3 regions of the Hymenobacter sp. AT01-02 genome follow, and region 1 is predicted to be linked to each of the others. Evidence: riboswitches for the same ligand, from Rfam matches in the RefSeq annotation. Region 1 holds a riboswitch; each other region holds the start of a gene.

Evidence for each region. Region 1 has a riboswitch for S-adenosylmethionine ahead of VI25_RS05890 (phosphoadenylyl-sulfate reductase). Riboswitches for the same ligand answer to the same signal wherever they lie in the genome.
Region 2: another riboswitch for S-adenosylmethionine. It lies ahead of VI25_RS11590 (O-acetylhomoserine aminocarboxypropyltransferase/cysteine synthase family protein); the one in region 1 lies ahead of VI25_RS05890 (phosphoadenylyl-sulfate reductase).
Region 3: another riboswitch for S-adenosylmethionine. It lies ahead of metH (methionine synthase); the one in region 1 lies ahead of VI25_RS05890 (phosphoadenylyl-sulfate reductase).

What each region holds. Positions count from the first base shown of each region.
Region 1 covers NZ_JZIR02000014.1:209,245-219,271, reverse strand. Annotated here, with positions in the region: gene cobA (uroporphyrinogen-III C-methyltransferase) at 1-185, opposite strand, end outside; gene VI25_RS05900 (sulfate adenylyltransferase subunit 1) at 269-1,555, opposite strand; gene cysD (sulfate adenylyltransferase subunit CysD) at 1,650-2,561, opposite strand; gene VI25_RS05890 (phosphoadenylyl-sulfate reductase) at 2,618-3,397, opposite strand; SAM riboswitch class I at 3,737-3,828, opposite strand; gene VI25_RS05885 (lipopolysaccharide biosynthesis protein) at 4,176-5,657, opposite strand; gene VI25_RS05880 (DUF7033 domain-containing protein) at 5,705-7,054, opposite strand; gene VI25_RS05875 (hypothetical protein) at 7,167-8,450, opposite strand; partial or broken gene pseI (pseudaminic acid synthase) at 8,473-9,512, opposite strand; gene VI25_RS05865 (GNAT family N-acetyltransferase) at 9,629-10,027, opposite strand, start outside.
Region 2 covers NZ_JZIR02000028.1:190,214-200,240, reverse strand. Annotated here, with positions in the region: gene VI25_RS11610 (T9SS type A sorting domain-containing protein) at 1-2,013, opposite strand, end outside; gene VI25_RS11605 (hypothetical protein) at 2,064-2,441, opposite strand; gene VI25_RS11600 (lipocalin family protein) at 2,689-3,105, opposite strand; gene VI25_RS23375 (LysM peptidoglycan-binding domain-containing protein) at 3,320-3,628, shown strand; SAM riboswitch class I at 3,977-4,090, shown strand; partial or broken gene VI25_RS11590 (O-acetylhomoserine aminocarboxypropyltransferase/cysteine synthase family protein) at 4,470-5,854, shown strand; gene metX (homoserine O-acetyltransferase MetX) at 6,059-7,096, shown strand; gene VI25_RS11580 (homoserine dehydrogenase) at 7,074-8,372, shown strand; gene VI25_RS11575 (alpha/beta hydrolase) at 8,465-9,697, opposite strand; gene VI25_RS11570 (alpha/beta hydrolase) at 9,899-10,027, opposite strand, start outside.
Region 3 covers NZ_JZIR02000062.1:39,839-49,865, forward strand. Annotated here, with positions in the region: partial or broken gene metH (methionine synthase) at 1-1,569, opposite strand, end outside; SAM riboswitch class I at 1,640-1,743, opposite strand; gene VI25_RS17125 (OmpA family protein) at 2,089-3,222, shown strand; gene VI25_RS17130 (alkene reductase) at 3,369-4,505, shown strand; gene VI25_RS17135 (SDR family oxidoreductase) at 4,677-5,660, shown strand; gene VI25_RS17140 (SusC/RagA family TonB-linked outer membrane protein) at 5,989-9,156, shown strand; gene VI25_RS17145 (RagB/SusD family nutrient uptake outer membrane protein) at 9,264-10,027, shown strand, end outside.

The DNA of each region.
Region 1 (10,027 bases):
CGCTTGCCCACAAATACCTTGAGGGCTTCTGGGCGGGCGTGCTGCAGCAGGTCGTTGTTGGCCAATGCATCATATAAGATGACATCAGCTTCACCCAGCACCCGCGCCCCTTTCAGCGTGAGCAGTTCCGGGTCGCCGGGGCCGGCGCCTAGCACCGTAAGACGGGGAGTGATGGTGATTGGCATAGTGGAAAAGGGAGCGGAAAGCAGCGTAGGGGGCTCCAGCGCATTGCCGAAGCAGTGAGGGCGAAGCAGCCGGCGCCTTCTGGCTAGATAGAAAAGACCACCGGCGGCGCTATGGGTGCCGTGAAGTACTCGGAGTTGGCAGCTTCTACCAGGCCGGCAGCTACCGTATCGCCGCTGACTTCATCTACCAGAATAAAGGAACCGGTAGCCCGGTTGTCCTGGTAGTTGTCAACAGCCAGAGGCAGGGCGGTTTTGATGCGCACCCGGACGATGTCGTTAAGTTGAGCCGTGTCGGCGGCGATGTGCTCAAACGTCTGCACGTTCACCTTGTAGAGGATAGTAGGAACCGCCGCTTTCACGAGGGCCGTGTGGTGTTGGAGCAGCAGCTTACGACCAGGAGCCAGCGGCTGCTCGCTCATCCAGCACAGGGTAGCTTCCAGTTCACGCGTGCTCGTAGGCTGATGCGCCACGGGTACAATGGTGTCACCACGGCTCACATCTACGTCATCGCGCAGGCGAATAACAACGGCCTGCGGGGCCGAAGCGGACTCTACTTCCTGCTGATTGACCTCAAGGGCTTCAATCTCCGACTCCAGGCCCGAGGGCAGCACCAATATCCGGTCGCCCCGCCGATACTGACCACTCTGGATCTGACCGGCGTAGCCCCGGTAGTCGGGTAGCTCGGGTGTCTGAGGCCGGATAACGTATTGCACCTGGAAGCGAGGATCGGCTGCTTTTTCCTCCGAGCCCGGCACGCTTTCCAAGTGCGCCAGCAGGTTGGTGCCGGTGTACCATGGCATGTGCGTGGAGGGCGTCACCACGTTGTCGCCTTGCAGCGCGCTGAGCGGAATGGCCACGGCCGCTGGCAAGTGGAAGTGGTTGGTCAGGTCGGCGTAGTCGGTTGCAATCTGATCGAATACCGCCTGATCGTACCCAACTAAGTCCATCTTGTTCACGGCCAGTACAAAGTGACGGATGCCCAAGAGAGCGGCAATCAAGGTATGGCGGCGGGTTTGCTCAATTACTCCCTGGCGCGCATCGACCAGCACAATGGCTAGGTCGGCATTGGAGGCGCCCGTCACCATGTTGCGGGTGTACTGCACGTGGCCTGGTGCATCGGTAATGATGAACTTACGGCGCGGGGTAGTGAAGTACTTGTAGGCTACGTCGATGGTAATGCCCTGTTCCCGCTCGGCCCGCAGGCCGTCAGTGAGGAGGGCTAGGTCAACGGTACCATTGGAAGCTTGGCGCTTTTCCAGGGCTGCCAGCACGTCAAGCGAAACCGATTCGGAATCATATAAAAGGCGGCCGATGAGCGTGCTCTTGCCATCGTCGACGCTGCCGCAGGTAATAAAACGGAGAAGGTCCATGAGGTGAAATTGTACAGTGGTGAAATGGTGCTTTTTGTTGAGAAGAGGCGGTCGGCTTTGCTTGCTTGTCGCCTCCCGCTCACAATTTCACCGCTTAGAAATAGCCGTTGCGCTTACGGTCTTCCATGCCCGCCTCCGAGATATTATCGTCGAGGCGGGTGGCACCCCGTTCGCTTACTTTGGCTAGTAGCAAGTCCTGAATGATGTCCTCCACCGTGGCGGCATCACTTTCTACCGCCGCTGTGCAGGTAGAGTCGCCCACGGTGCGGAAGCGCACCTGTCGGGTCACAATCTCATCGTCGTCATCAAGGCGCAGGTGCTCCGAAAGGCCCAGAAGTTGGCCGGAAGGCAGCACTACGCAGGTGCGCTCGTGGCCGAAGTAGATATCGGGAAGCTGAATATTCTCGCGCTGAATGTAGCGCCACACGTCCAGCTCCGTCCAGTTGGAAATGGGGAACACGCGCACGTTCTCGCCTTTCTGAATACGGCCGTTGTACACGTTCCACAGCTCGGGGCGCTGGCGTTTGGGGTCCCACTGGCCAAACTCGTCCCGCACCGAGAAGATGCGCTCCTTGGCCCGGGCCTTCTCCTCGTCGCGGCGGGCCCCGCCAATGCAAGCGTCAAACTCAAACTCCTCAATTACTTCTAGCAGAGTGTACGTCTGCAAGGGGTTACGGCTCGGAAACTTACCGCCCGGCTCCCGCAGACGCTGCCGCTTAATGGTGTCTTCCACCTTACGCACAATTAGCTTCTCGCCCAAACGGGCCGCCAACTCGTCGCGGTAAGCCAGCACCTCGGGGAAGTTGTGGCCCGTATCTACATGCACCAGTGGAAAAGGAAACCGACCCGGACGAAACGCCTTTTCTGCCAAGCGCGTCAGTACAATAGAGTCTTTGCCACCTGAGAACAGCAGCGCGGGGCGTTCAAACTGGCCCGCTACTTCCCGCAGGATGTGGATAGCTTCGGCTTCCAGCCGGTCGAGGTAATCAAATTGGGGGGTACTCATATTTAGTTGGGCGTGTAGGTCGGCTACAAAGAGGGCCGACTGGCCGTAGAAGGTTACTAATGGGAAGGGGAGGGTACGGGCTCTACCACGGGGTCGGGGCCATCGTGGTGGGCCGTGGTGTGCAAGCCGCATTCCTTAGCGGACAGGTCCTCCCACCACCACCGGCCAGCGCGGAAGTCCTCGCCGGGACGAATGGCACGGGTGCACGGCGCGCACCCAATGCTCACAAAACCCTGCTGGTGCAGCGGGTTTACGGGAATGCTGTTTGCGCGGGCAAACTCCACCGCTTGCTCCCACGTCCAGTCGAACAGAGGGTGCACCTTCGTGAGCTGGTGCGCTGCATCCCACTCCACCGGGTCCATGGTTTGGCGGTTTTGCGACTGCTCAGCCCGGATACCCGTTACCCAGGCTTGCTGCCCCGCTAGCGCCCGGTTCAAGGGCTCTACTTTGCGGATAAAGCAGCACTCCTTGCGGTTGTCAACGCTTTCGTAGAAGCTGTTGGGCCCTTTGGCAAGCATAAGCTCCTGCACGCTTTCCTGGCGGGGAAAGAATACCTCAATGGGCTTCTGATACTTGATCAGGGTTTTGTTCCAAGTAGAATAGGTCTCCTGGAAGTTACGGCCGGTATCCAGCGTAAACACCCGAATAGGAAGGTCGTTGCTGAAGATCAAATGACTTATGATTTGATCTTCTAAACCAAACGAAGTAGAAAAAACCGCTGTGCCGGGAAAATGCTCTGCTACTAAGCGGAGGCGCTCAAGGGCAGAAGCTTGCGTCAGCGGTAAGCGCAAGGCGTCCAAGTTCGGAACGGCCTGCGCAGTAGAAGCTGCGGACATAAATAGACGTGTTCTAGGAGAAAAACTTGCCGGTCGGGGCAAGGGTCCGGCCGGAAATTGCCCTGGTGTTGAAGCGAGGCGCTATGCGTGACCAGCTGAACTACTACCGGGCAAAACGGCGGCGCGTGTAGGAAAGAAACCTAGTGACCAATAAAGGGGCCTAAGTGTTTCAAGCAGCACGCAAACCAAAAAGGAACTACGCGTGAGATACTAACAACAGCACTGCATGGCCCGCTCGGTACAGACGGCCATTTCCATCATGCTACAACATCCATGCTGTACAGCAATGCGAGTAGTAGATGCGGCGAGGGTGCAGTTGAAGAAGTTCACGGCTTGTTGTTTTTATATGGTCAGGACTTGGCACCGTTTCAGATACTCTGAGGGTTGCCGGCGTTTCGTAGAGCCTGTCTCTCCACGCCTCTGTATAAAAACAATCCTTTGGTGGTAAAGAATTGGTACCGCAAAAATAGGAACGGAGCTTGAATAGTTCCAAATTTTCTTTTGGCAAGAAGTATTTGTCCAAAAAAGCAAAATCCTGAAAACAGGATTTTGGCATTATCACTTACTTATATGAAAACTATCGTTCGATAATAATTTTTAATCTGGTTTGTTACAAGCAGGTATTTAGTTGTATGTCTGGTGATTGAGAAAGACAACTGTCCTAAATAAGGGTTGTTTTCTTACTGTATAAAGCTCAGATTAGCCATTCAGTAACTAAAGTAGCTGCTAACCACTAATGGCTATTGGATTGAATTTTTCAAAGAAAAACGATGCTATGTCAACGCCGGGCTAAGCGAGCTAGAAGGGTGCGTAGCAGTTGCGTGGCTTCGGGGGCCGTGCCGGTAAGCAGGGTGAGTCCTCCATAGACGGCAGTAAGCATCACAGAGCGCACCAGCGTAGTAACCAGCAAAGATGGAAACGTGGGCACCAGCCATGCTGTGGCTGCGGCTAGGGCGGCAATGAGTAGAATAAGTGGAATACGCCAAGTGAAGGGTTGCATGCCATAGCTGTGCCACACAAACCAGGTACGCGCCAAGTTGATACTGACCTGCGCTACTGCCGCCGCCACCGCCGCACCCGAAATGCCCATCCGCGGAATCAAAAGCGTATTCAGCATGATAGTAAGTACGGCTAAGGACGTATTGAAAATCAGGTCGTAGCGGTAGCGCGGAGAGGTAACCACAATCAGCCCGTTGACCCCCGTAATGCCATCAAACAGCCGGCTACCTAGTAGCAGGAGCACAACTATGGTGCCTTCTGCGTAGCGAGCTTTCATGAGCGAATAAATGAAGTCGAGGTTGAGGCCAATGCCCAGCGCCAGAAAGCAGCCCAGCAACGTGTTGAGCCGGGTGGTGCGACGGTAGAAGTCAGCCATTCGATCCAAATCTTGCTGCTTCCAATAATCGGCTAGCAGGGGAAAAGCAATCTTGTTGAGGGAGCGGGCCGGAATGGCCAGCGCCGTGCTAATGTTGAATGCTACTTGGTAAATACCTGCGGCCGCTAGGTTTACCTGGGCGCCGACCATGAGCGTATCAATATACATGATGATGGCTCCGGATAGGCTGCTCAACAACGTAAACCCCCCAACGCTCAGGAGTTCTCGCAGGGGGCGTACGGCCAGCACAGCCCGTGTGGGCCGCATATGTAGTTCGCCAATAGCAGCAACGTAGCCCGCCAAGAGCAGAGCAATTCCGCTGTTTACCTCCACAAACCACAGTACGTATCCATGAAACGAGAGGTATCCTTGGGCGTATAGTAGTGCCCCCCCGACTATCAGTAGCCGCAAGAGAATATCTTGCACGAAGGAAGAAAAAGCCGTGTGATACAAGGCCTTGAGGTAAGCATCTTGGATAGAGTACAGCAGCGTGAACAAGGCCAGCACCGCTCCCCAAGCGTAGTAAGGGGCTAGCGCGTTGGCATCCTTAGCGTACCAGTGCAGCATCAGTGGCTCGCCGGCAAAGTAAAGAGCCGTTACCACCAAAAAACCTAGCAGCGGAATGCCAAGCAGCAGCGGTAAAAATCCGTGGTGGCCGGCCTCCCGGTTGCGGAAGTACGGAAAGAAGCGAATGCCCACGCTGGCGAAACCAAAGGCGGCTACCTGAGCATAGATGGTAGCAATGGATGCTAGTGTGCCCGTGAGGCCAAGCTGCTGTGGCTCCAAGAATTTGGGCAGCACTAGAGCCGTGTTTATAAAGCCCAGCGCCAGCCCGATGTAGGAAATAATAGTGTTACGTAGCCCTTGCCGCTGAACAATACCCAATCTGGAAAAATGAAAAGTGAGAAGTAGCGCAGGCTGAAGCGGGATAGTTACTTCTCCGCCTCCAGGTGCAAAACAATATCTTGGCCGTGAAGAAAGGCCGGATTACGGCTGCAAAGGTACTGCATAAGGGTATGGAACTCTTGCGGGCCGTTGTGGGTGTTGGCGGGGTCAAAGTTTTCATTGTGCCACAGTACCGTGCACACGCCCCCAAACCGCTCAATCTCCTGGAGCATGGGCGTCAGAGCCGGCGCTATTTCCTCAGGGGCTAGCTGTAGGTAGCGTGGGTGATGAAGGGTTGCATCCATCACGTTGAGCGGAATCTCGAGGAATAGGAAGGCGTTCCTTTGCTGAAAATTGAACGGATGAAAGGGCAGGCAGTAGCTGTTGCGAAACCCGAAATGCTCGGCAAACCCGAGGGTAGAGTCATACGTGTACAACAACTCATCGAGCAGGCCAGGGGTGATACGTGGCTCCCAACTCAAGTAGTGAAACCTGATGCCATCGGCCTTCACGCCGTTTCTAAGACGTTGCAGCCGGTGGCCTTCCTCTTTTAGCTGTCCACCCTGTGTGTTTGTACCCACACTGGCATGTAGGCCAACTTCGGCACTGCCAATGGCCGTTGCCGCGTGGGCCCACACTTTCTGAATGTTGTAGTCAGCATTGGGCGTACCGTTGGCGGCCTTGCGATATTCTGGTAGAAAGAAGAAAGTGCTTTTGGCCCCGTATTCAGCTACCTTTTGCTGTACTTGGCTTAGGTTGTCCCAGGTATCATGGGTAGTAAAGTGCTGCCATAGCTGCCGGCCAAAGTGCCGCAGGTTGCCCTGCCGCAGGGCGGCTTTAGCAGGCGCTTTCCAGGCGCTGTACAGGTTGTCAATATCGTGGGTGATACAACACGCCCAGGTAGCCTTGCCAGCCCAACGGCGCAGCCGTAGCGGCTGGCCGATGGCGTGCTCTACGGCAGTCTTCAGCACGTCGAAATAGTAGTTGACAACCGGAATAGTTACGAAATTGTAGCGGTGCTGCACGCTAGCCGAGTAAGGAAAGCGGCCGTGCTGGTCCCGCTCTTCCGAGAAGTACTCTTGCCAGCCGCTGAGCAAATAGAACGCGGCAGAAATAATGTCGGCATAAATAATGGCCTGGCCATTGGGGCGCCACTCAATCAATGGATTGTCCGGCGCGGAATCGAAAAAGAAGGGAATAGTACGGCCTTGCCACTGCCGCCACGTTGGGGCGGGAGGATAGGGGTGCTGCTGCTCAAAGAAAGGGCCTGATGCCTCGGCTACTTCAATCTGAGGCTGGTGACTAGGGTAGCCAATAGAAACTGGCGGCACCGTCTCGTAGGCCTGCCAGAAGTGCTGTAGTACGTAGGTCAACCGTATTTCGGGGGAAACCGGCATGGGATAACAAGGAAACGGCGGGGCAGTCATAGCGGCAAAGTAAGTTCTAAAGCACACTTCCGCGTTTATCGCAAGCCTAGTTCGTAGCTGCTGGCCGTACTATTCTGATCGGCTAGTATCCCAGCCATTCCTGAAGCAGCCGGACTGCCCGCTCCTGGCTGTGGCCTTCATCGGGAGTACCCAGCGTAGCGTTATAGTAAGCTGCCCGGCGGTACAAATCGGCAGGCTTATGCTGGGAGTACTGCTGCAACTGCTCGGTAAGCTCGGCTAGGGTGTGCGCCCGCCCAATAAGGCCATGTGCCACGTATCCGTAGTAGTCCTCTGCTACACCATGGTCACCGAAGCGGAAGTATATACTGGCTAAGTTGAGTAGGGTGGCCTCCAGATGCGTACTCGTATCCCCCGCAAGTAAGGCATCATGACGTAGCAGAAACGCAAACACATTTTCCTGGCGAGCATCTGAAAAGTGCAGTTGGGGATGCTGAGCGCGCAGGAAGGAGAAGTCGCGCGCGTCGCCGGGGTGAGGGCGTAGGGTAAAGGTGAGGGCTGGGAATGTAGTTAGCACATGAGCCAACGTTGTGGCTATGGCCTGCATGTTATCCAGCATGTTGATAGCCACGGCCACCCCGCGCACAGTGGGATTCTGGTTTTTGGTAGCTAGAAAAGCATCGGCCTTGGGCATGCCTACCAGTTCAGTTCGGCCTGCAATGGGGCCACACTGCCGGTACTTATCCAGCGCGTCTTGGCCTTCCAGCAGGTTCAAATCAAAACCGAGCGGGGGAAAGTTGGTGCTCACACTGGCATGTTGTACGTAGGCCGTGGGCACTCCACAGGCCCGAGCGGCCAGCAGCAGGGCGCGGGCGTCGTCGTTGTGGTCGTTGGCGAATACAATGGCCCGGGGCTGGTAATGGCGCAACGCCCGGCAGTATACTTCGTAATAGCCAACGGCATTGAAGATCAGGTCGAAAAAGCGCCAGGCTCGGCGTCCTACCAGTTGCCGTAGCCCGGCGTAAGCAGTAGGTAATTGCCCATAATACAGCAACTTGCGTCGCAACGATAACCGGTTTACCTGCTTAGTATAGCGGCCAATCTGTTTGCTTTGCCCAGCCACCAACACGGCATCGGGGCGAGCCTCGCGGAGAAAAGAAAGCGCCTCATAGTTATTTTGGCTTACTACGTATAGCCAAACCTTACCCCGCAAATCCTCCGGGTTACGAATCGGCCGAAACACATTGCCTATCAGCCGCGCACCGGCATACCCCGCCACCTTGAGAAGCCGCTTCCACGGACTAGCCGGAGAAATGGCTTCCAACATATGGACTGGAAGCGAGGCAAATAGATCAGTAAATCGCAGTTGCAGAATATCCCGCAACCGAGTAGCGGCAGAAGTAAGCATGAAAAACAAAAGCCACAGGTGGCTATAAGGCTTCCCAGGTCAGAGGGGTGCTAGCCTTTAAGTCTTGACGAGCAGGTTTTCCAAGCACTTGGTCGTAATAACGAGGAGGTAAACCATCACCAGGCCGCACAACACGCAGGTTTTCCTTTGTAAAAAGATCCCCTGCTTTAATATCCTGAGCTACATACAGAGAGCGTTTGTAGAGGCGGCTGTTCTGTTCAGCGCGCTGCACTCCATATTGTACTTGTCCTAAAGATTGCCAAGCGCGCTCTGTTTCCGTAACAAGTTGAGCTACCTCCGCAGGCTCTAAGGAAAATGCAGAGTCTACTCCACCATCAGCCCGGCGTAATGTCACGTGCTTTTCCACAGCGCATGCCCCCAAGGCCACGGCAGCTACCGCTGCTCCTACACCCATTGTATGATCAGAAAGACCTACCAGGCAATCTGGAAACAGTTGCTGAAAGTGAGGTAGCGTACGCAGATTTGTATTTTCCGGCGTTGCGGGGTATGTGCTAGTACACTTTAGTAGTATCAGGTCTTTGCAACCAGCCTCGCGCAGTATTTGCACTGCTTCTGCTATTTCCGAAAGCTGACTAGCTCCAGTACTCATAATAACTGGTTTACCTGTTGCCGCTACCCGCCGTAACAAAGGCCAGTCAGTATTTTCGAAGGAAGCAATTTTGTATGCTGGTACATCGAGCGTCTCTAGAAAATCGACAGCTGTCTCATCGAAAGGCGAACTGAAGGCTAACATGCCATGCGCGCGCGCGCGGTCAAACAAGGCTTATGCCATTCCCACGGAGTATGGGCCTCTTGGTAAAGATCATGCAACTCTCGCCCGTACCAAAGTGAATGAGGATCTTCAATACGATGCACACCTGGCAATGTCATTGTATCGGCCGTGTAGGTCTGAAGCTTGATGGCATGAGCACCAGCAGCAGCCATTGCGTCCACAATGGCCAGACCACGATTTAAGTCCTGATTATGATTGCCGCTAAGTTCAGCAATAATTAGGGGCGGTTGATTAGGACCAACAAGACGAGAGCCAAGAGAAATCTGCATTTGGCAAAAATACGAAGCAGTAGTCATCACATCGGCATCAAGCAAGACAATCCGGTGCTAAAGCTTATCACAGGTACTACTGATAGTCTAATATGAAAGTTATATCAGAAAACAGCCTATGATAATTCCGGAAATACTTCTGGATTAAAGCAAGCTACTAAAATGCGGTCTACCGGATGCCCATCTACAAGGTAGTGAGCCTTCAATCTGCCTTCTTCCACCCAGCCAGCACGGGTGTAGGCTTTAAAAGAGCTTTGGTTGGTTTCAAACATCCCACCAAACAGCTTTCGGATATTAAACTCTTGAAATGCAATTGCATTGCCTAGCCGGATGGCCTCCACTGCCAGCCCCCGTCCATGAAACCGTCGGTCACCGATGAGTACTACGAGGTCTGCTATTTTGTGGTCGTGGTTAATTGGCCCGAGCTTGATAGTGCCAATGCAGGCTTGAGTTTCTTTGTCTACAATAGCAAAGACATAAGTAGTGCCAGTAGCAATACCCTGCTCAATGTTGCC
Region 2 (10,027 bases), on a different contig from region 1:
TTGCTCCGTAGCGGTAGTCCAGTGCACCTGCACACCAGATGCTAGGCGTTGAGCGTCAAATTTGGTGAGGCTAACTGGCAATGGATTTTGACTGATAGACGCATCGGTGCTAGCCAGCGCAAACCGGCCTAGCCCCGTCATTGGCCCCGACGTCAACGAACCCGAAACGTAGGAGCCTGCAGTAGCGGTGCCAGTGCTACCTCCACGCCCCACGCTGCTCCAGCCGCTACCGTTGTTGCGGGCTACTACCAGCGCGGAAGCTTCCGGATTGTTGACTTGGTCATCGGGTCCGAATACCAGCGCAACTGTTCCAGCAAAGGCTCCTGGTGCTAAGCTTGGCTCCGCACTGATGGCAAAATGGCGTACCCGATTCACGCGCCGCAAGTCGCCGGTAAGCAAACCTGGCTCAAAGCTGCCTTCCGTTTGCACTGCCGTAAATGCGGTGGCTTGCGTTAGGGCAGTGATAGTAAGCACTAAGGGCCGGTAGGCCGTACCTTGGCTGGTAGGGCGTCCTAACGGAAACGCCAGCGTGGCGGGGCCAGTAGCCACACGCGCCACAGGACCATTAACGAAGCTGTTATCGGAGCCGCCGGTAGCATCGTTGAGCAGGGTGAGCATGTTGGTGGCATCGGTGGTGAGACGCCCAGCCGTGAGCTGTAGCACATTATTTACCTGCACGGAAGTAGCCAGCGTTACGCCGGCAGCGCTAGTGTTAGTAATCTGCAACGGCACATCGGCACCCAGATAGCTGCCACTAGACGCTGGCCCTCCCCAAGCAGCACCACTAATACGCTGGGCCGTGCTGCCATTTAGCACTAGCCGGGCGGTGGTAGTACCACTAGTTTGCGGCTGAAACCGGAACGCACCTTGCACCACAATGTCGCCCGCCACCCGAATCTCACTATTTGTGGAAGCCGTGAACGTAGCTCCTGGCCCAACCACCAACTTACCCCGCACAACTAGAGGACTGGAACCACTACCCGTATAGTTGATAGCGTTTTGCCCCAGCCGACTGCGGAATAGTAGATTAGGATAGGTGCGGCCATTAATGGACACGGTAGCGCTCGACTGACTCTTGGCCCGAAACTCCCAAATACCGGCCTCGGTGCCCACCACTGCCGCCAGGTTTTCGACTAATGCTGCGTGTGGTCGGTCGGTATAATGCCGGTACGTGCCCCCATTATAGAGGTAGAAAGTTGGGTTGGCACCTACCACGTCAATGACGCCTACGTCGCTAGCATTTGTCACAACGGCCTTGCTGTGGACGGCTAATGCTATTTCCGTAACGCTACTGCGGGTAAGACTCAGGGGCGCCGAGTTTGTATTGAGCGTTGGTATCTCAAAGAGAATCGAGTCGCCCGCGCCGGGGTTGAGCGTCAAGGACCGGACTCCTACCGCGGGGCTGCTAGTGGTGCTCGTAGCACCCCTCGGAACTAACAGCACCGTATAGCGTCCGGCAACTACGGCGTGGTCGAGGAGCACATCATCATTTTCAGTCGGCACGGCATCTCCTACCCAGTTCTGAGCATCAAACCAGCTACTGCTACCTGCACCGCCGTCCCAGCGCACCACGGGCGATATTACAAAGCTGCTGCTACCCGACGTGCCACCACCAGGCCCAGGGTTGACTACCGTAATGGTGGCAGTGCCCGCCTTCGAGACAGAGCTAGCCGGTACGCTAGCCGTTAGCTGCGTTGCACTCACAACTGTGGTGGCTAGGCTAACTCCGTCCAGCTGCACTGTGCTACCACCAAAAAATCCGCTTCCGGTTACTGTGAGAGCAAAGCCATTGCTGCCCTCCACTATACTGGTTGGGTTAATGCTTGTCAGTACCGGCACGGGATTCAGGGACGAAACGGCCTGTATCTGCACGTTGTCGATGCGTAGCGTGCTGGTACCAGATGCCCCGCTAGCCAGCAAACGCAGAATAATATTCGACTTATTATTGAGAGCAGAATACCCTGATAAGTCCACGACGTGCTCAGTAAAGCTGCTTACTACAGTACTCGTCACGGCGGGCAGGTCAGTAAACGAACTGCCGCCGTTGGTACTGAAAGATACCGTTAAGGTAGGCGCCCCACTGGCAGGATGTTGCTGCTGGTAGTAGAGTTTATAGGAAGAATAAGTGGGTAGCTAGTGCCTCCAAGGGTAAACTCAAAGTACCGGCTGTTATTCCCGCTGGAGTTATTCATGCCTAATGCCTGCCCCGCAATACTGGTTGCAGTGAATGCGGCAGCCCCCGTACCGGTGCCATTAAACGTCGTGAAGGGTTCAGTAGAAGAAGCCGTAGCCGTCACGTTGGGAGCCAGCACGGGCGTAAGCTCTGCATAACTAGCGCCCGAGTTGAAGGTGTAATTGACGATTGTGGTTTGAGCGAAACTATCTACTGATTGAATAAAGAAGGTGGTGAAAAGGCTTGCTAGCAGCAGCACTTGTTTCATGAGTAACAGGCAATAATGTAGATGAATAGCAATAAGTCGGTTCAGCAATATAACAACCTGATAGCTACTTCCCTTATACCTCTCCCAATAAGCCTTGCTAACACGCGCTTCTACTAGTTGAATAGAATGCTTTCGTTGCTAAAGCAGAATTTTACGGGTGTACTACAAGCAAAACAAAAGGCCTTCTGCTGGTAGCAGAAGGCCTTCTCATTACAAGGGCCGCTATGGCACCAAAATAGTACTCTAATTACTCTTTCTCGAGCCGTAGTTCAGCACCGGTAGGAGCTTTGAGCGTCAGCTTATCATCCGTCAGAGTTACGACATCAAAGGTGTTGCTTTCAGCGGCACCGTCGGGGGTCATAGTGATTTTCTTACCTGCTTGGTCGAACGTGTATTTGCCGTTTACCGCACCTGCAACCGAGGTCATATTATACTGGCCATTGGCAAAGAACTGAATACGGTCGTCTTCCTGCGCATCAGTTTGCTTTACCTTATCACCGGTGGAGCTGAGCTCTTTATCGGTTTTCCAGGTTTTGCTTTCGGTGCCATACAGCATGTTTACGCCTTCTACTTTACCTTCTTTGCTACCGCAAGAAGCCATGAACAATGCCATGAGGACGAGCAGGCTAGCAAGGTAGCGGAGGGGAGTGAATTGGGTTTTCATGGGAGTAGGGAGTTGGTTGGAGAATACAGATGTAACCGCTGGGCTAGGGCCCAACTTGCGCTTCTTACGGCGGGTTGTTGCAAGATGTTCTGGTATGTACTGTTGAGTTTATACTACGTACAACCTAATTGCAAGCCCGGCGTAAGAAGCCTACAGCGCCAATCATCCACCTGATACTCGGTGCTTTCCCCCTCACTTTTAATTACCTACTACTATGGGACTGTTTGATTTTCTTTCCAACGACGGCGATAAAAAACCTGTTCAACCTGCTGCAAAACCCGCCGCTGGTGGGGCCACCGATTTCTTCGGCAACGCTGGTAACGCGGCCAAGCCTGCTGCCCCCACCGCAGCCGCTGGCGATACGTATACCGTAGTAAGTGGCGACTCGCTTTCTAAGATTGCCAAAAATCACTACGGCGACGCCGCCAAATGGCACCAGATTTATGATGCCAACAAAGCAACTATCGGTTCTAATCCTGACCGCATTGAGGTGGGCCAAGTACTTACGCTGCCGAAGCTGTAAGCAAGCCTTTCTCTTAGTAATGTCCTAAAAAGCCATCCTGTGCAGGATGGCTTTTTTTGTACTCTGGCGCCTATCTGGGTGGTAGAAAAATCGTTGTCCGTGCTATAATCTGCTGGCCAAGTCAACGACTATTTTCTTTATCAACTAGTGGAGCACTGTTCCACAGCCGCCCAAACAGGCACGTAACACGCTGGCACAAGCACATATATAGCCTAATCGTGGTATAGTGAGGCAGCCACGAGTAGAAAATATTTTTTTCACCTAAGTGTTGCATATGTCAAAACCACTGCCATACATTTGCAATACCAACACGGTACTCCTCTGCTAGCGGCAGAGAAGTTTTCATAGGATTTATACAGAAGTGGCGAGAGAACAGGCTCCGTGACCCACTGGCAACCATCGACCGCGCGAAAGGTGCCAATTCCTGCCCGACCCGGCTTCCGCCGAAGGGGCATATAACTCAGAGTACCATGGAAAATCTATTCGCTTTCGCCCTTATTCACCCATCTGCCCCGGCCGCCACGCTGCGCTCCGGCTTGCTGATGGGTTCTTGCGTTGCTTTCACCGCCACTGCGGCCTCAGCTACTGCCCGAATGCGAATGCGCTGCTGTTGCAGCGCCTGCTACTAGTCGCCTAGTCTTCGCGACCTAGCTCCTCCTCTTTCCCTGGCTTTGCTGGTGGTGCCCTTATGCGGCACGCCACAGCCTTTGCGCAAGCCAACCAGCTAGCTTCCACTTAGTTCTGCTGGCTCTACTGCGCCCTGCTGCTCTTCTACGCGGCTCCCTTCCCCCTACAAATTTGAATCTCCTTCTTCCCGCTACTCTCTAAACTCAGCATTGCCATGTCGACCCAAAACTTCCACTTCGAGACGCTCCAACTCCACGCCGGCCAGCAGCCTGATCCCGTAACTGGCTCCCGGGCGGTACCCATTCACCAGACTACTAGCTACGTGTTCAAAAATGCGGAGCACGGAGCTAATCTGTTTGCGCTGAAGGAATTTGGCAACATCTATACTCGCTTGATGAACCCCACCACCGATGTGTTCGAGCAGCGCATTGCCGCGCTGGAAGGTGGAGTTGCAGCACTAGCAGTATCCTCGGGGCAGGCAGCTCAGTTCATCGCACTGAACAACATCCTACAGGCGGGCGACAACTTTGTGAGCACTACTCACTTATATGGCGGCACTTACAACCAGTTCAAGGTAGCTTTTAAACGCTTGGGTATTGAGGTACGCTTCGCCGACGGCGACCAGCCCGAGAAGTTCGAAGCCCTGATTGATGACAAAACCAAGGCTATCTACCTCGAAACCATTGGCAACCCTAGCTTCAGCGTGCCCGACTTCGAGCGCATTGCGGCCATTGCCAATAAATATGACCTGCCCTTGGTGGTAGACAATACTTTTGGGGCGGGCGGCTACCTGTTCCGCCCACTGGAGCACGGCGCGCACATTGTAGTAGAATCGGCTACTAAGTGGATTGGCGGCCATGGTACTAGCGTAGGTGGGGTAATCGTAGACGGTGGCAAGTATGACTTTGGCAACGGCAAGTTCCCACAGTTTACGGAGCCTTCTGAAGGATACCACGGTTTGGTGTTCAATGATGTATTCGGTAAGAATGGCCCCTTCGGCAACATTGCCTTCATCATTCGGGCCCGGGTAGAAGGGCTGCGTGACTTTGGTCCTTCGCAGAGCCCATTTAATGCCTTCTTGTTGCTGCAAGGCCTGGAGACGCTAAGCCTACGGGTGGAGCGCACCGTAGAAAATACCTTGCGCGTAGCTACCTGGCTCGAGCAGCACCCCCAGGTGGAAGCCGTAAACTACCCCGGCCTGCAAAGCAGCGCTACTACCCACTAGCCCAGAAGTACCTAACCCGGGGTGCGGGCGGCGTGCTCACCTTCGCCATCAAAGGCAATAAGGAAACGGCTACCCAATTCATCGACAACCTGAAGCTGGTAAGCCACTTAGCTAACGTAGGCGACTCCAAGACGCTGATCATTCAGCCCTCGGCTACTACCCACCAGCAGCTCTCCGAAGAGGAACAGCGCGCTGCCGGGGTAACACCTACTCTACTACGCCTATCGGTTGGCATTGAGCACTTCGAGGATATCCGTGCCGATCTGGCCCAGGCATTTGAAGCGGTGCGCAACGCTACTCCGGCCCAAACGGAAACAACAGGTACTCTGCTGCCCGAGCCAGAACTCGAACACGCCGCCACGCTGGAGGTCTGAGACCAAGAGAGGGGTTGAGAGGCCGGTCGTTCAGGAGAGCGGCCGCGCATCAGACTCCAGCTAGCGGTTTGCGGGCAGTCCAGCAGCTTTTTTGTGAGAGAGGGAGCCGCTGACGATACTGCCCGCACCCAGCCGGGGCTGAGCTGGTATAGAACTAGCTCAGCCCGCGGACTGGGATTCTACCCGACTATTGCACTGCTTACCATGGCTGATTCCGAACAACAGGTATTCCGACTACCCCGGCCGCTCCGGCTGGAAAGTGGCGCCGTTCTGTCGCACGTGGAAGTGGCCTACCATACATTTGGCCGCCTCAATGCTAGCCGCGACAATGTAGTTTGGGTGTGCCACGCCCTAACCGCCAACGCGGAAGTAGAAAGCTGGTGGCCCGGCCTATTTGGTGCTGGCACCCACTTCGACCCCGCTGATTGGTTTGTGGTGTGCGCCAACGTACTAGGCTCCTGCTACGGCAGCACTGGCCCGCTCACTTCAAATCCCGAAACGGGCACTGCCGCCTACCACGAGTTTCCGTTGCTTACCATCCGGGACTTAGTAACGGCACACGAAGCACTGCGGGAGCACTTGGCATTACCCCGTGTTCATACGCTTATTGGCGGCTCTTTGGGAGGCCAGCAGGCAGTGGAATGGGCCATTCAGCGGCCTTCTCTCTTTGAGAACCTGGTACTACTAGCCACCAACGCCCGGCATTCGGCCTGGGGCATTGCGTTCAACGAAGCACAGCGCCTCGCCATCTTCGCCGACCCAACGTACGAGCAAGCCACTCCTGACGGTGGCGCTGCCGGTTTGCGCGCTGCCCGGGCCATGGCCTTGCTCAGCTACCGCAGCTACAATGCGTACGGACGCACGCAAACCGAGCCCAACGACGAAGTACTGCAGGATTTTCTGGCTAGCTCCTACCAGCGCTACCAGGGCGACAAGCTTGTAGCGCGCTTCAATGCCTACAGCTACGTGTCCTTGTCTCGCAGTATGGACTCGCACCACGTCGGCCGTGGCCGCGGTGGGTTGGCAACTGCCTTAGGTCGCATTCAGGCACGCACATTAGTTATTGGTATTTCATCGGATGTGCTGTTTCCGCCCGCAGAGCAGCAGGTACTAGCTCGCCACATTCGGGGAGCCACGTACGCCGAAATGGATTCAGCCTACGGCCACGACGGTTTCTTGATTGAAACCGCCCAAATCACGCATTTTCTCGAACGGTTTTATGTCCAAACCTACGTTCACTAAGTCTGCGCTGCCTCAAGCGGCTGCTTCGGTATCTTCTACTCCCGCCGCGCAAGTGTGGCAAGTAGGACTGATCGGCTTCGGCTGCGTAGGCCAGGGCCTCTACGATATCCTGCAGCAGCAACCCAACGCCAGCTTTGCCATTAGCCGCATCGTGGTAAAGAACCATACCAAGGAGCGCATTCTGCCAGCCGAGCGGTTTGAGTTCGACGTTGATGCTCTGCTAGCCGACGACTCGCTGGACGTATTGGTGGAGGTAATTGACGATGCGGAGGAAGCGTTCCGAGTTGTGGCCGAAGCCTTGCGCCGGGGCCGCCGGGTAGTTACTGCTAACAAGGCCATGCTGTCGCGCCACTTGCCGAAGCTCGTGCAGCTACAGCGCGAAGGTCAAGGCACTTTATTATACGAAGCGGCCGTGTGTGGCAGCATCCCCGTGATTCGTACCCTGGATGCCTACTTTGGGGCTGAGCCCCTGCGCCGCCTCACGGGCATCCTCAATGGCTCTTCTAACTACGTGCTGACGCGCATGGGCGAGCAAGACTCCGAGTATGCCCCCGCCTTAGCTGAAGCGCAGACCAAAGGCTTTGCTGAAACCGACCCCAGCCTCGACATGGGTGCTTTTGACCCCCGCTCGAAGGCAGTGCTATTAGCGGCTCACGCCTACGGTACTTTCCTACAGCCTGAGCAAGTACTCAACTTGGGTATTGAAGGCATCAGCGCCGTTGATATTGCCTTTGCCACCAGTCAGGGCCAAAAAATTAAGGTGGTAGCAGGCTTGCAGCGCCTACCTGATGGTCGGATAACGGTGCTCGTGACGCCCCAGTTCGTGGGGCCCGAGTCGCCTCTTTACACTGTAGACCACGAGTTTAACGGGGTTGTTATTGAAGCCGATTTTGCCGGCGAACAGTTTTTGCGCGGCCGCGGTGCTGGCGGGCACCCTACCGGCTCGGCCGTACTAGCTGATTTGGCGGCGCTGCGTCAGGGCTACGCCTATCACTACCCCAAAGCCACCGCCACCGCCCCCGAGTACGCCTCCGACCTAGAAGTTGAAATTTACCTACGCACCGACGAGGACCGTCTCGTTGATGTACTAGATTTCAGTGAGATTTCGGAAGAAGCCGACGAAGACGAATACGTGGTTGGTTACGTTGCCCTCGAAAACCTAGTGCGCCACCGAGACCTCCTGCGCAAGTACGGCGCGTTTGTGGTTCGCACGGGCCGCCTCCGGCCCATCAGCACCGCTGTAGCAGCGACATTGATAGAAGAAGAGTCTTTGTAAGCACTAGTCCGTGCCAATGACTTAGGTATCCCCTCCCACTGCATCAGCGGCGGGAGGGGTTTTGGTTTGCTAGCTAATTGATTTCGCTGCCCTTACTTCTTAGGCGGAGCGGTAGCTGGTGATGGCGGAGTTGGGCTAGCTGGGGCAGTAGGCTGGGGCGGAGTTGTCTCGGAAGTTTCCTGTCCTACTGGTATAGTTGGAGCAGGCAGGAGCGTGTCCTTCGGGGCAACCGTAGCTTGAAGGATAGTAACTGGCTTCACTACCAGCGTATCGGGCTTTGGCGCTGGCTGCGGGAGAACGGGCACTGCCCGCGCCCGCAATAGGGCCACTGGACGGGGCTGGGGCTTGAGTGCCGCGGCCAGCAACGGCCCCGGCAGCCCCACCCCGAGCAGGGGACGTAGGAAGTCGCGGGCAGCCACAAAAGCAGTATCGAGGTAGGCTGGCTCTACGGAGTAGGGTACGTGCCCAGCCCCACGCAGGCGCCGAAGCACATTGGGAACTCCCACAGCAGTAGCCCGCTGACTAACCGCCCCGCCCCCGTACACCCGCTGAGCAGGGAGCGGACTGCCTACAAAACCCCGGCCATAGGGAACCAGCCCGTCGCGGGTGCCGTGCACGTTGCATACGGGTACATCGCCAGGCTGTAGCCAGCGCAAGTTGGCTAGGGCGCCACACAGGTTGATCACGCCCCGCGGGCGGCTGCTGTAGCCAGCATTACCCCCGTTGCCTTCTAAGCCTCCGAAGTCAGCTATGTGCAAATAAGCTGGTACTTCCGCTGGTTTATCGAGGTAGGCGGTAAGCAAAGACATAAACCCGCCCGCCGAGGAGCCACCCACGAAGATGTACTGCGGATGTACCCGAAACCGGCGCGTTGTAGCGGCATCGTGGCGGAAGAACCGGATAGCGGCGCGCATATCCTGAGTTCCGCGGATGGCCGCCCGCCCAATGCCGACGGTATCGAAGGGAAAGAAGTACAGGCGATAGTCGATGCTGGCTGTCACGTAGCCCAGGCGCGCCAACCGGGTACAGAGCGTAGTCATCACGGCATCGTCGCGGGTACCGGTTAGGAAGCCTCCTTCATGGGCAAATACGATGAGGGGGCGCCGCCGCACAGTATCGCCCAGCGGCTGGTACACATCCATGTAGAGCGGCTGCGAGCGGCCAATAAGGTCGGAGGCATGGGCAAATTCTACGTTGCGCAAAATTTGCACTTGCCGGAACCGGGGCCGGTGGTAGCGCCCTCCAGTTGTATCAATCTGGGCGTGGCCCGGTGTGGTATCTAGCAGCAACCCAACCAGCAAGGCTAGGAGCAATACGTACTTCATGCGAGTATAAGAAAGCCGAGACAACAGGCTCGGATAGTAGTCTTCCGGTAAAGATACCGGAGGGCCACCGGCTATACTCCGGCTCAGCTGCATATTCTACTAGATAGGCTACATATTGATACTACCCCACCAACGCACAATAGTACGCTAGTGGGGTAGCATCGAAACTCGTAGCGGTGGAGTAGCCCAATGCGGCCAGACCTATTCAAATATGATTCGTTGCGCAGCCAAGCCCTCAGGCCGTACTAGGTAGGTGCCTGCCCGTAGCGTCTCGCGCGGAATCAACAGTTCAGGCTGCTCCCAGCGGAAGCGCCGCACTACCCGGCCCAT
Region 3 (10,027 bases), on a different contig from region 1:
GGTCGAAGATGATGTCCTCGGCGGGAAAGCCACTTCATTCACCAGAATATCGTAGCTGCGCTGGCAAATTTCGATGCGCTTCTCGTAGTTGTCAGCCTGCCCGTTTTCATCGAAGGCCATGACCACCACAGCGGCTCCATACTGGCGTACGGTGCGGGCGCGCTCCTTGAAGGTTTCCTCGCCTTCTTTCAAGGAAATAGAGTTGACGATGCTTTTGCCCTGCACGCACTTGAGGCCGGCTTCTAGCACGCTCCACTTCGAGGAGTCAATCATAATCGGCACCCGCGAAATGTCGGGCTCCGAGGCAATCAGGTTCAGGAAGGTGGTCATGGCCTGCTCCGAGTCGAGCATACCTTCGTCCATGTTCACGTCGATGACCTGGGCGCCGCCTTCCACTTGGTCGCGGGCTACTTGCAGGGCGGCTTCGTAGTTACCGGTTCGGATGAGGCGGGCAAAGGCGCGACTGCCGGTTACGTTGCACCGCTCGCCCACGTTCACAAACAGGCTTTCTGCGGTGATACCGAAGGGCTCCAGACCACTCAGGCGGGTGGCGGTGGGTAGCTCCGGCAGCTTGCGCGGCTCGTACTTGTCGGCCAGGCGGGCCAGCTCGCCGATGTGCTGGGGCGTGGTGCCGCAACACCCGCCCACTACCGTTACCAGGCCTTCCTTCAGGTAGTTTTCTACCACGCCCGCAAATTCCTCCGCCGACTCATCGTAGCCCCCGAAAGCGTTGGGTAGACCCGCGTTGGGGTAGGCCGAAATGTGCACGTCGGCAATGCGGCTCAGCTCCTTGATGTACACCTGTAGCTGATCAGCACCGAGGGCGCAGTTCAGGCCTACGCTCAGCAGGGGCAAGTGGCGAATAGAGTTCCAGAACGCCTCTACCGTCTGCCCCGAGAGGGTGCGGCCGGAGGCATCGGTAATGGTGCCGGAAATCATAACGGGCACCACGCGCCCACCTTCGTCGAAGAACTTCTGCACGGCATACAGCGCCGCTTTGGCGTTCAGCGTATCGAAGATGGTTTCGATGAGCAGGGCGTCGGAGCCGCCATCTATGAGGCCGCGCACCTGCTCGTGGTAGGCGGTGGCCAACTCATCAAACGTCACGGCCCGAAAGCCGGGGCGGTTCACATCGGGGGAGAGGGAAGCGGTGCGGTTGGTGGGCCCGATGGCACCGGCCACAAAGCGGGGCTTGTCGGGGTTTTGGGCCGTAAACTCGTCGGCTACTTCCTTGGCAATGCGCGCCGACTCATAGTTGAGCTCGTACACAATATCCTCCAGGGCGTAGTCGGCCTGGGCGATGGTGGTGCCACTGAACGTGTTGGTTTCCACCATATCAGCGCCGGCCGCGAAGTAGTCGGCATGGATACCCTTGATGATGTCGGGCCGCGTGATGCTGAGCAGGTCGTTGTTGCCGCGTAAGGGCTTGGGATGGTCCGCGAAACGGGAGCCGCGAAAATCAGCCTCATCCAGCGTGTGGCGCTGAATCATGGTGCCCATAGCGCCATCCAGAATCAGGACGCGTTTGGCAAGAATATCGTGGAGCGGGGAGTCAGTGACGGTCGGCATAGCAGCTCTTCAAGTAAATCGGCAGCGAAAAAGTGCCTATCCAGAAAGAGCCGCCGAGAGGCGAGTCCTGTACTTATCTTCTTCCGCCGGGGCGAAATGGGAGTTGGCACCTTGTTTTATTTCAGGTTGCCAAGACGTCGTCGGGCCCAATCCCTCGGTCTTTCTGGATAAGTAACACAGCGAAGATACAACCGGAATCTTCAAATTTCAATTTGGGAGGCCCTGGGAGTAGTTGAGAGGGTGGGCAATACCCCAATGTACTGTCAGGTCGAGCTTATCAAGACATCTCGCTCGAATCCTAGAAGTAGTGTTGCACCCTCAGCACGTAAGTTGCCCCGATAAGCTCGGCCTGACATGCCACAGTATTAGCGTGATGGCTCATTTGATAAAAAGAGTCCGAATCCCTATGTATATGGACTAGCTTAGTTCGTTGAGCTAAAGCTCTGTGCTCGTCGGATACACTTTGCGGAACACGATACAGTGTGCAACTTGGGCTCCACCCATTATCAATTGCTGGCTATGGTTACCCTGTCTTTCTATCGAGCAAGTCTGGCGGTGACTGGGCTGCTACTGAGCAACCTAGCTTTGGCCCAGCACCAAGCTGGCACGGGTTTGCGGGGGCAGTACTACCAGGGGATGAAGTTTGAAAAGCTAGTGCTAACCCGGTCTGATGCAACCATTGACTTCAACTGGACCGTTGGCCCCAATGGAAGCCATTTCGTCTCGCCCGGTCCGGGCGTGCCGGGCGAGTCATTTTCGGTGCGGTGGATAGGCCATATCTACGCGCCCACAACGGGTACCTACACCTTCCAAATTGCCACCGATGATGGTATGCGCGTTTGGGTAGGAGGTAAGAAGATACTAGACTCTTGGAACAATCAGTCCGTTACTACTTCTTCAGCTCAGTTGCAGATGGATGCCGGCGGATATTACGCCTTGCGGGTAGAGTACTACCAGGCGGGTAGAGACTCAAGGGCGCTGGTAGCGTGGCAGCTTCCCAACACGACTACTGGACCCCAGCCAATTCCATCTACTAGTTTGTACCAGAATCTGCCCGATAATGTGCTGCTGCTGGTAGAGGCTGCCCCTCCCAAGCCCACCGTAGCCCGTGCGCCCGTTGCGGGCGCAGTACCGGCGGCGCCTTCACCTACAAAGCCCAGTACGCCTACCCCAAAACCTAGTAGCACTACCCCAGCTACGGCGCGCCGGCGCAGAGCAGAAACTAGACCAACGCGTCCGTCGGATTCGGCACCGCCGGTAGTGGCCGCAGATACTACAGCTACCCCGCTGCCCGACCTGTCGGCTCTCAACAAAGGTGCTGCCATCACACTGCCCAATCTCTACTTCATCCAAAGTACCGCCACATTGCTACCCGCTTCTCGCCCGGTGCTCAACGCCCTGGCGCGTACCTTGCGCGCCCAACCGGCCCTGAAACTGGAAATAGCCGGCCACACAGATAATGTGGGCGAAGCAGCGCTGAATCTCCGCCTCTCGGAGCAGCGGGCCCGCGTAGTACGGCAGTATTTAGTGCAGCAAGGTATTGACTCGGTGCGACTTACGGCCCGTGGCTACGGTAGTGCCAAGCCCGTAGCCGACAACCAAGATGTGCAGCAACGACCCCGCAACCGGCGCGTGGAAGTGATTGTGCAGTAGCACTGTATCTAGTATGCTATAGGTTCTTGTCAGGGCTAGCCATTTAGGTAGCAATTAAATAATACGCTGGCCAAAACATATATGTAGCAACACTAGTTGGTATGGTCCGAATCAGCAATAAGTTGATTGGTAACCCACGCCAACCCATGAGCCAGACTCCAAATCTTTTCACGCCCGTACAGATGGGCGCTCTTTCCCTGCCCAACCGTTTCGCTATGGCGCCCATGACGCGCAGCCGGGCTAACAACGATGGCAACGTACCCACCGAATCGGTGATAACCTACTACGTGCAGCGCGCATCCGCTGGCCTGATTATCACGGAAGGCTCGCAAGTGTCGCCTCAGGGTGTGGGCTATATTAGCACACCAGGCATCTACTCTGAGGAGCAGGTAGCGGGTTGGAAGAAAGTAACCGACGCCGTACACGCCGCGGGCGGCCGCATTTTTATTCAGCTGTGGCACGTAGGCCGCGTGTCGCACCCATTCTTCCACAATGGCGAACTGCCCGTAGGACCCTCGGCCATCAAGCCAGAAGGCGCCAAGGCATTCACCGGGCAAGGATTTGAGGATGTGCCAACGCCGCGCGCTCTAGAGCTAAACGAAATTCCGGGCGTAGTAGACCAGTTCCGCCAGGCAGCTCGTAACGCCAAGCTAGCCGGCTTTGATGGCGCTGAGATTCACGGTGCCAACGGCTACCTGCTCGACCAGTTTGTGCAAGATGGCTCCAACCAGCGCACCGACGAGTACGGCGGCAGCGTTGAGAACCGTTCGCGCTTCGTGCTGGAAGTAGTACGGGCCGTAGTAGACGAGTTGGGCGCCGACCGCGTAGGTATCCGCCTCTCGCCCCAAGGTAGCGCCAGCATTCAGGACTCCGATCCGGTTAAGACGTTTAGCTACCTCACCGAACAGCTAAACCAGTTCAACCTGGCTTACCTACACGTGATTGAAGCTCTACCAGGCCATCCTATGGCCGCTCGTGCCGGTGTGCCCGCAGTAGCAGCCCATTTGCGCAACATCTTCAATGGCACGTTCATCCTCAACGGTGGCTACACCCAGGAAACAGCCGATAAGGCCCTGGCTAACAACGAAGCCGAAATCATTGCGTTCGGTGTGCCGTTCATTGCCAACCCCGACTTGGTAGAGCGTTTCCGCATTGGGGCGGCTCTCAACAACCCCGACCCCAGCACCTTCTACGTACCCGGCGACAAAGGCTATATCGACTACCCTTCCCTTCAAGATAAGGGAGTAGACACCAAACAGCCCATTGACTACCAGAACAACTAGGTCGTCTTTTGTTGTGAACAAGAAGAACCCGCTCTGGCTACGGCCGGGGCGGGTTCTTCTTGTTTGAGTGGTAGTAAAGCGCCGGTGTAGCGGACAATTGCCCGGCAAAATTCATAGCTGTTGAGGTTGCAATCTGCGTAAGCGAGCTACAACCATAACCCGCTACTCCTAATGGCTACTAAAAAAACTCCTGCTGCGCCTGCTACTACCAAATCTGCAACTAAGAAGTCGGCCCCAACGCCTGCGGCCAAGAAAACTGCCGCGGCCAGCCAGGCACCCGAGCCGGTAGATCGGCCCACTGCTAAGGATATGAAACAGCACGCCCAGAAGCTGCCCTATCCGGCCAAGCAGGCAGACATGAACCTTCAGCCAGCCATGAATTTCTCTACCTACCGTGCCGCTGGAAAGCTGCAGGACAAGGTGGCCTTGATAACAGGAGCAGACTCCGGGATTGGGCGGGCCGTTGCCGTGGCATTTGCCATGGAAGGTGCACACGTAGCCGTGCTCTACAATGAGAATACCGTGGATGCCGAGGAAACAAAGCGCCTGGTAGAAGCGCAAGACCGGCGCTGCCTCTTGCTGCAGCTAGATGTGCGCGACCCTGAGCAATGCAAGCAAGCCGTGCGCCTTACTCGTAAAAAACTAGGAAACCTGAACATTCTCGTCAATAATGCCGCCTATCAAATGGCTCAGGAAAAGTTTGAGGAGATTTCTGAAGAGCAAATCCGCCGTACGTTCGACACAAACATCCTGGGGTACATCTGGATGGCTCAGGCGGCAATTCCTCACCTGCACAAGAATGATTGCATTATTAACACAGGTAGTATTGTAGGCCTTACAGGCATTCCGTTGCTGATTGATTATTCATGCACCAAGTCGGCTATTCATGCTTTAACCAAGAGCCTAGCCACCTATCTGGGGGAAAAAGGCATTCGGGTAAACTGTGTCGTGCCAGGTCCCGTCTGGACGCCCAACATTCCTGGCACCATGCCGCGCGAAGAGATAGAGAAGTTTGGCTACGAGGTAGCGTTGGCTCGTCCCGGCCAACCTGAAGAACTAGCCCCGGCCTACGTCCTGCTAGCCTCCCAAGACGGATCCTTTATGACCGGTTCGTTGGTGCACGTAACGGGCGGCAAAATGAGTAGTGACCAGTAACAAACGCACCTAGCACGTAAGAACACTAATCAAGAGTAAGCCCTCATGGTGCCGATACAGGTACCATGAGGGCTTTGATTTTTTGGCCGGATCACACAAAAACCAGGCTGCTCAGACGGCGAAGTAGGAATATAGTGAAAGTGTAAGCTTGCAATGTTGGTTGTCTATTACTGATAAAAAAGCAACCATACGGCCAGAAATAAGCGTGATTTACATAGAAAAGTTGCTTTTGTTGTAATCAGGGTTGTTATTGGCCTATCCGCTGAGCTTTCTACTTTTCATTAAATACGAACACATGAGGAAACTACTACTGTTAGCCCCTCTTTCGGTGCTCACACTTTCTGGCCACGATCTGCTGGCTCAGGCACGTACAGTTACTGGCCAAGTAGTGGGTCCCGATGGGGCCGCAATACCCGGTGTCACAGTAATTGCTAAAGGAGGCTCCGCAGGCACTTCCACTGATTCCGATGGCCGGTATTCACTAGCCGTTCCTGCGGGTTCTAATACGCTGGTTTTTTCCTTTATCGGATACGACAGCAAGGAAGTAGCAATTGGAACGCAAAGCAGCATTAACGTAACCCTGGCAGTGAATGCCACCGGTTTGGATGAAGTTGTTGTGCTAGGCTACGGCATCACCCAATCTCGGCGTGAACTGACGGGCTCCATTGCCACCATCAAGGGTGCTGAAATTGCGACTACCCCAGTACAAAGCTTCGACCAAGCTTTGCAGGGCCGAGCTTCAGGGGTAAATATTACAACTCCTAACGGGGTACTTAATAACCCCCCCGTTATCCGTATCCGCGGCGTTAACTCAATTTCTCTAAGCTCAGAGCCACTGGTTGTAATCGATGGCGTACCTACTTATAGCGGCAATAGCTCCGCAGTGGGTAGCGTAGCGAATAACCCGCTTAGTAATTTGAATCCCAACGATATAGAGAGCATGGAGGTATTGAAAGATGCCGCCTCCACGGCTATCTACGGCTCCCGAGCTGCTGGTGGGGTTATCCTTATTACTACCAAACGTGGCAAGCGTGGCCAAAGCCGCATATCGCTGGATTCATGGGCCGGTGTATCACAAGCTGTGCGTTTGTACGACGTGCTGAATGCCGAGCAGTACATCAACATTAAAAACGAAGCTGTCCGAAACCTGAATGCTAACCGAGCAGCATTGGGTCAGCCTGCTACTAACGTAGAAGGCTTCCGGCCCACGTTAGATGGCAACGGCAACCCTGTAGATACTAACTGGTACGATTACATTTATCGTACGGGCTTCACTACTTCTAATACCGTCAACTTCTCTGGTGGTACCGAAAAAACAACGTACTACACGTCCGTTGGCTATTCCGACCAGAAGGGTATGCTGGAGAAAAACGAATTCAAGCGTGCTTCAGCCCGATTGAATATCGACCATAAGGTATACAAGACCTTTACGGTTGGTGCCCGTGTTGGCTACTCTAACACGAAAAACGCTTCCCCAAACTCTGGTTCTGTGGCCGATGGGGCATTTGGAACTGCTGGCCTAGGCCGTCTGCCTTTGGTACTGCCACCCAACATCCCCGCGTTTAATCCAGATGGTAGCTACAATACCTATCAGGCAGGTATTGGCCCCGGAGCCAACCTAAACCCAACTCTTACTACGGGGGCTCCGCTCTACCCTGGTTATTACAACCCAGTAGTAGATTTAGAGAACAACTACTTCCGTTCAGAAGGCAACCAGATAGAAGGTAGTGTGTATGCTAACTGGGAAGTGCTACCAGGTCTTAATGCCCGCACTACTTATGGTATCAACAACATAGCCTTCGAAGACCGGGCTTTCTATACCGCTATTGCTGGCGACGGCTACTCTGTTGGTGGGCAGGCCTTAAATTACTACCGCACCAATAAGCGGTGGAACTGGCAGAATACCTTGCAATACGACCGTACAGTAGGTGGCAACCACAACTTCTCTGTTCTGGTAGGTAATGAGCAGCAACACACCGATATCTTGCGCTGGGGAGCAAACCGTACAGGTGTAGCTGATAACCTGTTTAATACCTTTGAAGGTAACTTTACCAATATTGCCGTTTCAGGTAATTATCAAGGAGAGAATTACTTGCTGTCTTACTTTGGCCGGGTAGCATACGACTTCAATAAGAAGTACCTGATTTCCTTTAATGCTCGCCGTGATGGATACTCTGCTTGGGGTGATAAGTGGGGTAACTTTTACGGGGGGTCTATCGGATATATCCTCTCGGAAGAGTCTTTCTGGAAGGATGCTTCTTTCCTGACTCCACTCAACTTCCTAAAAATTACGGGCAGCTATGGGCAAGTGGGCAACGCCTTAGGAGTGAATGATTTTGCCTCTCTGCAACTGTACTCGTCTGGTTTGTACGGATCGGCTGCTACTTTGGGGTATAGCCTCGCTGGAAACCCAAATCTGACTTGGGAAACGAGTAAGAAGACGGATATTGCGCTATCGTATGGTCTGTTAGAAGATCGTATTACTGGCGACGTAACGTACTACCGTAATGAGGTAGACGGATTGATTCTGCCCGTGCCGCAAGCCCCCTCCAAGGGTATTCCAGACAACAGCATCAGTGCTAACGTGGGCTCTATGCGCAACACTGGTATTGAGCTGAATCTAAAGTTTAACGCTATACAAAGCACAAACTTTAACTGGACAACCAGCGCTAACTTCTCGACACTGAAAAACCGTGTAACTGCACTAGCTAGCGAAGGTCAACGTATCGGTACTGCCACGTCAGGTCTGGAGACAGTAAACTTCACACGGGTTGGTCAGTCAGTGGGCGAGATTCTTGCCGTCCGTTCTTTGGGTGTAAATCCTGCGAACGGTCAGCGGATGATTCGGACGGTGATTAAGGATGCCAATGGCAACGAAACTGAAGTAATCAAGCAGTACAACCACCTTGGTGGTGGCTGGACAACGCTAGATGGCCGAGCTACTACTGCTCCTACGCAGTTGGGCGATGGTGAATACTTCGGTCCCGTGTTACCTACCTGGTACGGAGGCTTCGACAACAATTTCCGCTTCAAGAATTTTGACCTGGGTGTATTCATTCAGTTCTCGGGCGGTAACTACATCTACAACGGCACCAAAGCGGGCTTGCATGACCAGCGTTTCTGGAACAACGATGTAGATATCCTGAATCGTTGGACGGCAGAGAATACAAACGCTGAATACCCACGTGTGGTGTATGGCGACAACGTATCGAACGGCTCTGCACTGGTGATGTCGTCGAACGTAGAGAAGGGCGACTTTGCCCGTCTACGGAATGTGTCGTTGGGCTATACGTTTGCGCCTAGCTTGGTTAACCGCCTCAAAATGTCAAGTGCACGCTTCTACGTGCAGGTGCAGAACGCAGCCTTGCTGACTAAGTACTCTGGTATTGACCCCGAAATCTCTACCAACGGTTCCAGCAATACCGGTGCCGGCGTCGACCGCAACTCAGTAGGACAGGCCCGTACCTACACGGCTGGCTTCAACATCAGTTTCTAGCGTTTTAACAAAGGAGCATTCTAATGCAGACGACTATAAAAAAGCAAGTAACCATCGCACTGTGCACCTCGCTACTGGCCTTAGGTACATTTTCGTGCAACAAAGATTTGCTTGACCCCATACCAGAAACAGCCTTCTCAGATCAGGTAGTATTTGATACTCCTGCCCGGGTAGATCTGCAGGTTAATAACATGTACGCCTACGTGAAAACCGGTAGTTTTCTGGGCGGGCGCTATCAGGTGTACAGTGATGTGCGAGCCAATGATTTCATCAATCGTACTTCCAACGCCGTAACTGCACTAAGCGTGTGGAACCATACCCTCACGGAAACATCTGCCAACGATGTGTTAAGTGTGTGGGGTGCTGGTTACGCTGCTATCAACCAGATCAACGTATTCTTGCGGGGACTTGAGGCCAATACTGCGAAGTACGTGACGCCGGTTTTCGCTGCCGACTACACAACGAAGAACGTTCCTAACTACGTTGGAGAGGCCCGGACCTTGCGCGCTCTGTGCTACTATGCCATGTTGCAGCTGTATGCCCGGCCATATGTTGATGGCGGCGGCAGCAAGCCAGGACTACCTCTGCGCCTGCAGGCTGAAACCAATGCTGAAAACAACAATTTGGCGCGCAGCACCGTGGCGGAGGTCTACACCCAAATTCTGGCAGACCTAGACGCTGCCGAGAAAATTCTGCCGCTGAATTATTCATCAGCAGAATCGAATGTAACTCGCGCTCATCGCAATACTGCCATTGCTTTGAAAACGCGTGTATACCTGTCGATGGGCCGCTACGAGGATGTGATTAAGGAGGCCGACAAAATTGTGCCGAAGACGGCGCCGTTCGTAGCTGCCAGTGGAGTAGCACACGC